One region of the Nocardioides sp. JQ2195 genome, then DNA from elsewhere that is predicted to be linked to it. Evidence: riboswitches for the same ligand, from Rfam matches in the RefSeq annotation. Region 1 holds a riboswitch; the other holds the start of a gene.
The links. Region 1 has a riboswitch for cyclic di-AMP ahead of ncot_RS04760 (C40 family peptidase). Riboswitches for the same ligand answer to the same signal wherever they lie in the genome.

Region 1 (5,242 bases):
GCTGTAACTGACAAGCACCGTAACAGGAGGTTACGTTCTGGGCATGACCGTCCTCCTCGACCGTGGCGTGGGTCACTCGTGACTGCCTGCGCCTTCTGCTCGATCGTCGCGGGGGAGACGCCCGCGGAGGTGGTCCTCGAGACGCCGCAGCTGCTGGCCTTCCTTGACCGGCGGCCGGTCTTCAAGGGCCACGTCCTGCTGGTGCCCCGGCGACACGTGGTCACGCTGCCGGACCTGCCGCCCGAGCTGCGTGAGCCCTTCCTGGCCGCCGGGCAGCAGCTCGCCTCCGCGATGGTCGCCGGGCTGGGCGCGCAGGGGAGCTTCGTCGCGATGAACAACACCGTCTCCCAGTCCGTGCCACACCTGCACCTGCACGTGGTGCCCCGCACGAAGGGGGACGGGTTGCGCGGATTCTTCTGGCCGCGCACGAAGTACGCCGACGGCGAGCCAGCGGAGTATGCCGCCCGGCTCAGAGCCGTGCTCGAGCCTGACTAGGGTGGTCGTGAACGTGCATCTCACCGAAGGAGAATCAAATGGGTCGCTTTGACGGACGCGTGGCCGTGGTCACCGGTTCGGCACGAGGCATTGGCTTCGCCACCGCCAAGCGGTTCGCCGAGGAAGGGGCCGCGGTCGCGATCATCGACCTCGACGAGTCCGCAGCGAGTGAGGCGGCCGGCAAGCTGGGCGACGGCGTGAAGTCCGTCGGCATCGGAGCCGACGTCAGCGACGCAGCCTCCGTCGAGGCAGCCGTCGAGCGCGTGGTCTCCGAGCTCGGTGGCATCCACATCCTCGTGAACAACGCCGGGATCACCCGCGACAACCTGCTGTTCAGGATGACCGAGCAGGACTGGGACCTCGTCATGGGCGTTCACCTCAAGGGTGCCTTCCTGATGACCAAGGCGGCGCAGAAGCACTTCGTGGAGCAGAAGTACGGCAAGATCGTGAACCTCTCCAGCGTCTCCGCGCTGGGCAACCGGGGCCAGGCCAACTACTCGGCGGCCAAGATGGGTGTGCAGGGCTTCACCCGCACCCTCGGCATCGAGCTCGGCCCGTTCGGCATCAACGCCAACGCGATCGCCCCCGGCTTCATCGCCACCGAGATGACCGACGCGACCGCGGCTCGTCTGAAGATGGACGTCGATGAGTTCCGCAGGCTCAACGCCGAGGCGAACCCGGTCCGTCGCGTCGGCTTCCCCGAGGACATCGCCGCGGCAGCCGCGTTCCTGGCCAGCGACGAGGCGTCGTACATCACCGGCCAGACGCTCTACGTCGACGGCGGAGCCAAGCTCGGCTGAGGCACTCCCGGGCACCTGCGGACCCGGCTCAGTGGAGGTCGTCCTTCCGGAGACGGCGTACGACGTGGGGTCCCGTGCGTGCTGGGTGATCGCATTCCGTGGATTTCCGGCGTCCGAGACGCTTATCGTGCAGGCGGACAACTCAACGCACTCCGGGACAACGCCGAGTCCTGCCCCGTCCCGGAGTGTCCCGTGATCGATCGAAGCCGAGGGGCAGGAGTGGGGGACCCACAGGTTCCACGCGGCGCCGGCCCGACGGGTCGGCGCTGCTCGGGGTGAAGCCACCCGACGGTGGCGGAGCACTTTCCGGCTCCAACCCGACAGCTCACCCCACAGGCGTGGGAAAGGACCCACCCATGCCCGTGCAACTGCTCTCCAGGCTGCTGGTGCTGCCACTGCTCATCGCCTCCTTGGTGCTGGCCGGCACCGTGGTCGAACCGCCGGAGGCCGAGGCAGCCACCCAGCTGACCCGCTCGGAGAAGATCCAGAAGGCCTACCGGGTCGCGGCCCGGCAGATCGGCGACCGCTACAAGTACGGCGCGGCCGGCCCGAACCGGTTCGACTGCTCCGGCCTGACCTACTTCGCCTACCAGCGGGCCGGCTTTCGGGGACTGCCGCGGACGTCGAGCGCGCAGTACGACTTCGTGCGCAAGATCCGCAAGCGCAACCTGCGCAAGGGCGACCTGGTGTTCTTCCACGACGACGGCCGGGTCTACCACGTGGGGATCTTCATTCGCCGCAAGGACGGTCGCGTGAAGATCCTCCACGCCCCCAACAGCGGGAGCAGGGTGAAGCGTGAGTTCGCCTGGACGACCAGATTCTACGCCGGCACCCTGCGGCGGCGGTGAGTCGAACGGGTGCCGTGGCACTGCTCGACCGCTCGGTCCTGTGGGCTGGGTCACGCGAGTAGGTTCACCCCCGGCGATCCTCGCCGTGCCGAGGGCGCGCCTCCCCGGATCGGGGTGGCACACCTTCACACTTGCTTCTCGACTGAAGTTGTTGACGATCGGAGATCCACGTGCGCCGTGTCCGCCCCACGATGGCCTTGGCGGCCGCCCTTGCCCTGAGCCTGACGCTCACTGCCTGCGGCGGAGATGACAAGAACGACGAGCAGGCCCAGGAGGCAAAGAAGCAGGCTCGGGCCGAGGTGCTCGAGAGCACTTGGCCGATGACCGGCCTCGACGTCTCGGGCAAGGACTCGGCCAGCCAGGACCACCCCGTCTACGTCGTCAAGATCGACAACACCGGCAGCAGTGCCCCGCAGATCGGGCTCAGCTCGGCCGACATGGTGGTCGAGGAGCTCGTCGAGGGGGGCAGCACGCGGCTGGCGGCGTTCTACTACTCCACGATCCCCGCCCAGGTGGGTCCGGTCCGTTCGATGCGCGCCTCCGACATCGGCATCGTGTCGCCGGTGGACGCCCAGATGGTCACCAGCGGCGCCGCGATGCCGACGATCAACCGCCTCAAGGGTGCCGGCATCAGGTTCCACCAGGAGGGCGCTGCCGGCTTCTACCGGGACTCCGGCCGCTCTGCTCCCTACAACCTGATGGTCGACCTGGGCAAGCTCGCCAAGGCGAGCAAGCTCTCCGAGGACGCCCGTCCCGACGACTACCTGCCGTGGGGCGAGGCGAAGGACCTGCCCAAGGGCAAGAAGGCCACCTCCATCTCGGCGTCGTTCTCGGGTGGACACACCACCAACTGGTCGTTCCAGGGTGGCAAGTACCACAACCAGAACTCCAACGCCGCCGCCGACGACCAGTTCACCCCCGACACCGTGCTGGTGCTCAAGGTCGAGGTGGGCGATGCGGGCTACAAGGACCCGGCCGGCAACTTCGTGCCCGAGACCAAGTTCCACGGCACCGGAGAGGCCACTGTCTTCAACGACGGCAAGGCCGTGACCGGCACCTGGAGCAAGGGAGCGGCCGACAGTGCGCTCAAGCTCAAGACCAAGGCGGGTGCGCTGAAGATCCCGGCCGGCAACGTCTGGATCGAGCTGGTCCCCGCTGACGGCGGGAACGTCAGCTACAACTGACGCCGATCACGAAAGGGCCTCCGACCGCTTCGGTCGGAGGCCCTTTCGTCGTTGGTCAGCCGCTGGCGGAGGGTCCCTGTGGACGGGAGGGTCCCTGTGGGCGGAGGGTCCCGGTCCTCAGTTGCGCACCGCGCTGTCGCCGGTCACGGGGTCGACCAGCTCGATGCCCTGGTCGACCAGGCTGCGCAGTCCCATCAGCATGAAGCCGATGGCTGCCTCCACGCGGGCACTGGCCTCCTCGGGCTGGGCGCTGGACGCGACTCCTTCCCCGGCACTGCTCAGCGCGCCGAAGAAGATCCGGCTGAAGGTGTCGATCATGGGTTGCTCCAGCTCCCACGGACCCGCGGAGAGCACGTTCTGCACCACGTCGAGCACGATCGCGAACGAGGAGCGTTCCTCCTGCTCGCGGAAGCGCTCGTAGCCCAGCACGGCAGGGCCCTCCTGGATCACGATGCGGCGGTAGGCCGGGTCCTGGACCACCGTGAGGAAGGCGCGAAGCCCTTCGAGCGCCTTCTCCCAGGGGTCCTTGACCCCCTTGACTCCCTTGGCGATGGCTTGGGCGGCCTCGGCCTCGATGCGCTCGAAGACGGCTTCGAAGAGGGCCTGCTTGCCGCTGTAGTGGTGGTAGAGCGCGCCCTTGGTGACCTGCGCCTCAGCGACGATCGCGTCGAGGGAGGTGCTGGCGTAGCCGTGCTCGGCGAACAGCCCGGCGGCCGCCTCCACCAGGGCTCGCTTGGTGCTGCTGGAGTACTGCTGGCGCCGGGTGGCCCCGGGGAGATCGGGGAGAGGAAGGCTCGGCATGAGGCGTTTGGCAGCGGACTTGCTCATTGGCTCAGCATAGGTGGGCGCTGCCGCGTGCTGTGGTCGAGGTCACGCAGTGGTCGGTTTGCATACCGTCGGTCGGGTACATACTCTTAGTACGTACCGTCGGTACGTGAAATCGAAAGGAGCTGCACCATGACCTGGGAAGCCTTTCACCAGCGCGGAGACGTCCTCCGCTCCCTCGTCGCCGAGGTGGGCGTCCGCCGGGATGGAATCCTCCCGATGGACCTGCCCGGCGTCGCCCAGACCTTCCACGACGAGCTCGACGTCCTCGGCGCCCTGCAACTGCGCTGGTTTGCCCGACTCTCGGGCCACATCGAGGCCGAGCTCAGCAACCAGCCGATGGACCTCGAGTCCGCGGTGATCGCCGCCTGGCGGGCCACGGCCGATGAGCTTCCCGGGATCCGCGAGGTCCAGGACAGCTATCGGGCCGCGCCGCTGGACGACCGGATGGCGCAGGCGATGGCCACGGCGACGGCGAAGGAACGCCAGATGCTGGCCGTGATGGCAGGACTGGTCTCGGCCGTGCAGGCCGACGAGCACGGAGCCCGGATCGGGGCCCGGATCGAGGCGGCCGCGCGAGCGGGCTACCAGCTCCCTGAGCCGTCGCCGACTCCCGGCAACGTCGGCTTCCTCGATCGCATCAAGGCGGCCCTCGCCGCCTGAGTGCGCACCCAGACTGACAGACCCCGGCGTCGACACGCCCGCGGCCCCTCCCTTCCGCACTCCCTCCCTCCCCAGTGTCGGCCCGGGGTCTGTTGTCATGTTTTGGCATGCTGGGTGCATGGAGCCACGAGCCGGAGCACTGCTGGTGGCCAGCCCCCAGCTGGCCGACCCGAACTTCGCCGACTCCGTGGTCCTGCTCCTCGACGTCGGCGAGGACGGTGCGCTGGGCGTGGTGCTCAACCGTCCGACGATGCTGCTGGTCGCCGAAGCGCTCGCGGACTGGCGTGACCTGGTTGCCGAGCCCGCCGTGCTCTTCCACGGTGGCCCGGTGTCGACCGATGGAGCACTGGCCGTGGCCCGACTCTCCGACCCCGGCGACGAGCCGGTCGGGTTCAGGGCCACCTTCGCCGACGTGGGCCTGGTCGAC
Region 2 (5,242 bases), 360 kb from region 1:
GCGGCGCTGGCGCAGCACCAGGCCGAACGGCAGGGTCACCAGCTCCCGGACGAGCAGCAGCACCGCGGTGAGCCCGATGACGGTGATCGGCCAAGGTCGCGACTTGGTGCCCAGCAGTCGGCTGCCCCACGTCGTGAAGCCGAACAGGCACGCGACCACCAGGGAGACCGCGAGCGAGGCCCAGCTCAGCAGCCGGGTCCAGTGGGCATATGCGTCACCGCGTCGGATCTGGGCCGGCGTGAAGATCTCGGAGGCCGAAGCAGGCTCGGGCGTTCCCCCCGGCACCGGGTGCCACGGGACCACCAACCAGGCGATCACCGCGAAGACGAGTGCCCCTCCCCCGACCATGAGCCACAGCTGACAGCGGGTCGTGGCGTTCATCGGCCCGTCGGCAGGGCTCACCCGGCCAGTCGCCGGAGCTCCGCTCGCCATCGCGCCACCAATTCCTTCTCACCGAAGCCAAAGTGCTGACGCAGCGCCGCGTCGAGCTCCCCGCCGTTCGAGACCTGACGATAGAGACGCACCAGGTCCTGCTCGCTCCCAGTCTGCGCCAACAGGCGGCAGGCCAACCACGCGGCCTCGTAGGAAGCCCCGAGGTGCGTGGTGCGGGTGTCGAACTCGTTGCCTGCGGGAAGTGCCCGGGGGGCCCCGCCCGACCTCACCTTCTGCAGGATCTGGCCCGCCGTGACCGACAGCGGGAGCTCGCTGTCGCGCAACGCGACGAAGTCGGCGAACCCCTCCAGCAGCCACAGGGGCGTGGTGGTCGCCGTCGCGGCACCGGTGGCCACGTGCACCAGCTCGTGGGTCATCACCACCTGGGCCCCGTCGCGCTTGAGCCCGGAGTACACCTCCGGGTTCACGAAGACGTGCACCGGCGCCGAGGGCGACAAGGTGCCGTCGACGGTGGTGGTGACGGCTGCGATGTTGGCGTAGTCACCGGGCTCCGCGTTGAGCACGCTGTCGAGCTGTTCATCGGATGCGGGCACCTCCACGACGAGCTCCTGCTTCCACGTCGGGATCACCTTGTGCACCTGCGCCACCGCAGCTCGGGCGCGCTTGGCGAAGGCGTCGACGAGTTGTCCCTCGGCGGCGACGACCAGGCTCGCCGGGCCCCGGCGCACCTGCACCCGACCGGCCAGCCACAAGGGCGTACGCCGATCGCCGTCCCCCACCGACACGATCGAGGCGCGCTCGGCCCCGACCTCGAAGACGAAGGTGACCTCGGCGTGCGCGGGTCGTGCGTCGAAGCCCGCGAAGCGCCACGAGGCGTCGACAGCCGCCGCCCACTGGCCGTCCGGCAGCTTCGTGCTGAGCGCTGCGTCCTCGTCGACGTAGCGCAGCGTGAAGTCGGCGATGCGCAGCGCTGCCGCGTTCGCGACCGCGGCGCCCGCGGCGTCCGAGGCGTCCGGGCCGAGGTCAGCGGCGTCACGGGAACGGACGGCAGCCTGGAGGTCCAGCAACGCCTCGGCCGCCAGGTCCTGTCTCGCAGTCGGGGACGTGAGGTGGGGTTGCGGCGGCTGCGGGTCGTCCTTGCCCAGCCAGGTGACCACCAGGGCCGCGAGGAGGACAAGCGAAAGGCCGGCCACCCACCAGAGTGGGCGACCGGCCAACGCTTTCGAGTCCTTGCTCAGCGGACTGCCGATCAGCCCGGCCGGACGGCGCCGGAGAAGGGCATCGAGAAGACGCCGGCGATGGTGACACCGGAGCCGGGGTTGGCCGCGTGGACGATGCGTCCGCCGCCGATGTAGATGCCGACGTGGCTGACCGGGCTGTAGTAGAAGACCAGGTCGCCGGGCTGGAGATCACCCGAGGAGACGCGCGCACCGGAGCCCATCTGGGCGCTCGAGGAGTGCGGCAGGCCGACACCGGCCTGGGCCCAAGCCATCATGGTCAGGCCCGAGCAGTCGAACGCGCTGGGGCCAGCGGCGCCGTAGACGTAGGAGTCCCCCACCTGGGCGAGCGCGTAGTTGACCGCAGCGGCCGCGCGGCCGGAGACGGGAACGTTGGTGGGAAGACGGGTGCTGTCTCCACGGCTCGACTCCTCGGCGAGCGCGGCCCGCTCCTTGGCCTCGAGGTCGCCGAGCAGCTCCTTGGCCTCGGCCAGCTTGTCGTCGGCCTCGGCCTTGTTGTCGGCCAGCTCGCCCTTGGTCTCGGCCAGCTCGTCGACGCGCTCCTGGGTGGCCTCACGGCGAATGTCGAGGGCGGCGACCTCACGCGTGTAGTCGTCCATGGCAGTGGCCTGGACGTCGTTGAAGGCCGAGAGCGTGGTCAGCTCGGAGAGGAACTGGTCCGGGCTGTCGGAGACCACCAGCTGGCTGGTGGCGGAGACGCCACTGCCCTCATACTGGGCAGCCAGGGACTCGTTGACCGCACTGGTCAGCGTGTCGACCTTCTGCTGCTGCTTCTTCTCGTCGGCCTTGAGAGCCGTGAGGTCGTCCTGCAGGTCGTCGTACTTGATCTTCGCGTCGTTGTAACGCTCCGATGCCTGCTCCGCCTGGTGGTAGAGCTTGTCGACGCGTGCCTTGACATCATCGATGTCAGGCTCCGCGTTGCTCGGCGCTGCGGGAAGAGTGCTGATTCCGATGATGGCGATCACGCTGGTCAGGCCAGCCATGACGCGCTTCCGTCCGTGCTGCATCTAGCGGACGTACTCCCTCTTTGTTCGACGCCTACCGGGTGAGCTGACGGGTTCGGGCACAAAGAAGCCCTACACACGCTCCACGGAGGTTCCCGCCTTGCGTGTGATTCACCCCAGGGAAACGTGGTTCCCCGGTTCCGTTGCCTCGGACTTCCCCGCCCTCGGTTCCAGACTCGGCGCGGTGCCCGAGCCGATCCTGGTTGATCAACTGGTACGGGCACCTGAAGCGTCAAGATTAGACGTGCTCTCCCCCAGCAGCAAACCCTTCGTCCACATGTCGCGGGGTGTTTCGCGCCACGAACCACGGGGAGACGTGTCATGCGTCACACATGCCACACGAGTCCCACCGTGCGGGAGGTCAGGCGGATTCCACCTCGGGTCCGGCCACCGGTGTCACCATCCGCAGCGGAGGGACCAGACCGGACTCGGCAAGCACGCCGAGCGCGCGCTGCTCGTCGTCGTCGAAGGCCAGCTCCGGTGGCGGCCCGAGCAGCACGGTCACCACGCAGTCGTGGCAGGCCAGGCCTCGGACTTCGCAGGTGTCACAGTCGATGTGCAAGGTCATGTCATGTCCTCGTCTCTCTGGGAGCCGGGAGGGGAAGTTCCCGGTTGAGAGGCACCCTCGCAGGGAGCACCGACACTGATGCGCAGCGACCGGCGGACCAGCTCCGGAGAGGTTCAGCGAGCCAGCAGGCTGACCAGGGCGGCCGAGGCCATCGGCCGGGCGCCCGCTCGGCGCACGTCGGTGACAATCGCCTGGTCGGTGGTCACCACCACGACCACCCGGCCCTGTGGTTCGGCAGCGACCAGGTCGCGGATCACGTCGTCGGCGATCACGCCCTCGGGGCTGAACAGCACCTTCACGCCACGAGGCGCGTTGACCACCCCCCGCTGCGTCTGTGACGCGGCGTCGAAGACCACGGTGGTCTCTGCGCCGGTGCGGGCGATCAGCGGTGCGAGGCCGTTGAGCAACCGGATGCGTTGGGCCTCGAGGCTGGAGTCGGGCCAGGCCGTCTTGCTGACGTTGTAGCCGTCGATGATGAGCCTGGCTCGCGGCATGGTCAGGAACTGCTCCAGCAGAGCAGGGCTGGAAGGACCGAGCGAGGCGGCACCGGTCGGCACACGCGTGCCCGCGACGGCGAGCTCGGCCTCCACCCGGTCGCCCGGCGAGCCGGTGACGGTCGGCAGGGCGAGTTCTCGGCGCAGGCCCTGGCCGGCCTCGAGGAGGGTGTCGAGCAGGACGCGAGCGCGCACGGTGGTCTCGTCACGCTCGGAACGGGTCTCACGCCGGGCCGCCGAGACCGCGGACTGCAGCTCCTCGATCTGGGCGCGCAGGCGTCGTGTCTCCGCCTCGGCGCTGGCCGTTGCTGCTTCCGCCTTCGCCCGCAGCTCCTCGGCGGCGACGAGCGCCTGCTCGGCGTCACTGGTGGTCGACCGGGCGGCGACTCGAGCCTCGCCCAGCTTGCGGCGGAGGCTGGAGTTCTCGGCCTTGAGCTCCTGGACCTGGGTCTTGTGCTCGGCGCGGGCCTCGCGGGCTCGGGCCTCGACCTGGTCGAGCCGGCCCTGCAGCCGCTCCACCTGGGACGGGTCGACGCTCGGCCTCTCCGCGCTGATCGCCTCCCCCGCGGCGGCGTACGGCGCCTCCCAACCTTCCGGGCGCAACAGCCACAGCAGCGCGGCGACCTCGACCGGGTCCGCGGCCTCGGGCACAGCCCCGTCGTTGACGGCACTCGCGAGCTCCGGCAGCACCGCCGCCACCTGTGTGGCGACGTGACCACGGAGGTCGTCGTCGGTCTCGAGGGCCGTCGCGATCTGGGTGCCGCCCAGCTTGGCTCGGCGGTTCGGTGCGAACGAGGCGACCTTGCGCAGCGACGCGGGCAGGTCGCTCACCTTCGGCAGCGCGTCGGCCGCCAGTGCGAGCACGCGGACACGCACCGGTTCGGGCATCTGCCCGCCGGTTCGCTCGACGTCCGCGGTCACGGTCGATCAGTCCTTGGCCGGGTCCTCGGCCACTGCTGCCTCGTTGCGGTCGATCAGCTCGATCGCGTCGGAGCGGCCACACCAACGGCACGTGACCGACTCGACGGTCTCGGCCTTGACCTCAGTGTCCTCGACGACCGGTTCACCGGAGAGGTCGAAGTGCCAGTACTCGTCGGTGCGACGGGTTCGCGTCACGTCGAACCTGGTCAGGTTGCCGCACCCTCCACAACGCCAGCGGTTGGTCGTGTCGGGAATCTGTGCGGTCACGGAGGCTCCTTCGTCGTGGTGTTGCGAACATCCCCAGCCTATGGGGCGCGGCGGCACTCGATTGTCGGTGCCCACATCTAGCGTCTGGTGACATGAGCAATGCGGTTCAGGGTGCGCCCTCTCGTTGGGAGGTGCAACGCAGTTTCGACGAGCTCGGTCGCCGCCTCCACGAGACGACGTTCTGCGTGGTCGACCTGGAGACCACCGGGGGCTCGGCCGCCGGTGGTTCGATGATCACCGAGATCGGTGCCGTCAAGGTGCGCGGCGGAGAGATCCTGGGCGAGTTCCAGACGCTGGTGAACCCCCACGACCAGATTCCGCCGTTCATCGCGGTGCTCACCGGCATCACCAACTCGA

Region 2: another riboswitch for cyclic di-AMP. It lies ahead of ncot_RS06605 (C40 family peptidase); the one in region 1 lies ahead of ncot_RS04760 (C40 family peptidase).

The regions. Positions count from the first base shown of each region.
Region 1 is NZ_CP050902.1:1,009,930-1,015,171, forward strand. Features, by position in the region: gene ncot_RS19605 (HIT family protein) at 79-495, shown strand; gene fabG (3-oxoacyl-ACP reductase FabG) at 534-1,295, shown strand; cyclic di-AMP (ydaO/yuaA leader) riboswitch at 1,484-1,647, shown strand; gene ncot_RS04760 (C40 family peptidase) at 1,652-2,143, shown strand; gene ncot_RS04765 (DUF3048 domain-containing protein) at 2,314-3,327, shown strand; gene ncot_RS04770 (TetR/AcrR family transcriptional regulator) at 3,445-4,155, opposite strand; gene ncot_RS04775 (hypothetical protein) at 4,285-4,815, shown strand; gene ncot_RS04780 (YqgE/AlgH family protein) at 4,934-5,242, shown strand, end outside.
Region 2 is NZ_CP050902.1:1,370,809-1,376,050, reverse strand. Features, by position in the region: gene ncot_RS06615 (M48 family metallopeptidase) at 1-402, opposite strand, end outside; gene ncot_RS06610 (hypothetical protein) at 399-1,586, opposite strand; gene ncot_RS06605 (C40 family peptidase) at 1,643-2,614, opposite strand; cyclic di-AMP (ydaO/yuaA leader) riboswitch at 2,652-2,827, opposite strand; gene ncot_RS06600 (hypothetical protein) at 2,997-3,203, opposite strand; gene ncot_RS06595 (NYN domain-containing protein) at 3,317-4,618, opposite strand; gene ncot_RS06590 (hypothetical protein) at 4,625-4,885, opposite strand; gene ncot_RS06585 (DEDD exonuclease domain-containing protein) at 4,978-5,242, shown strand, end outside.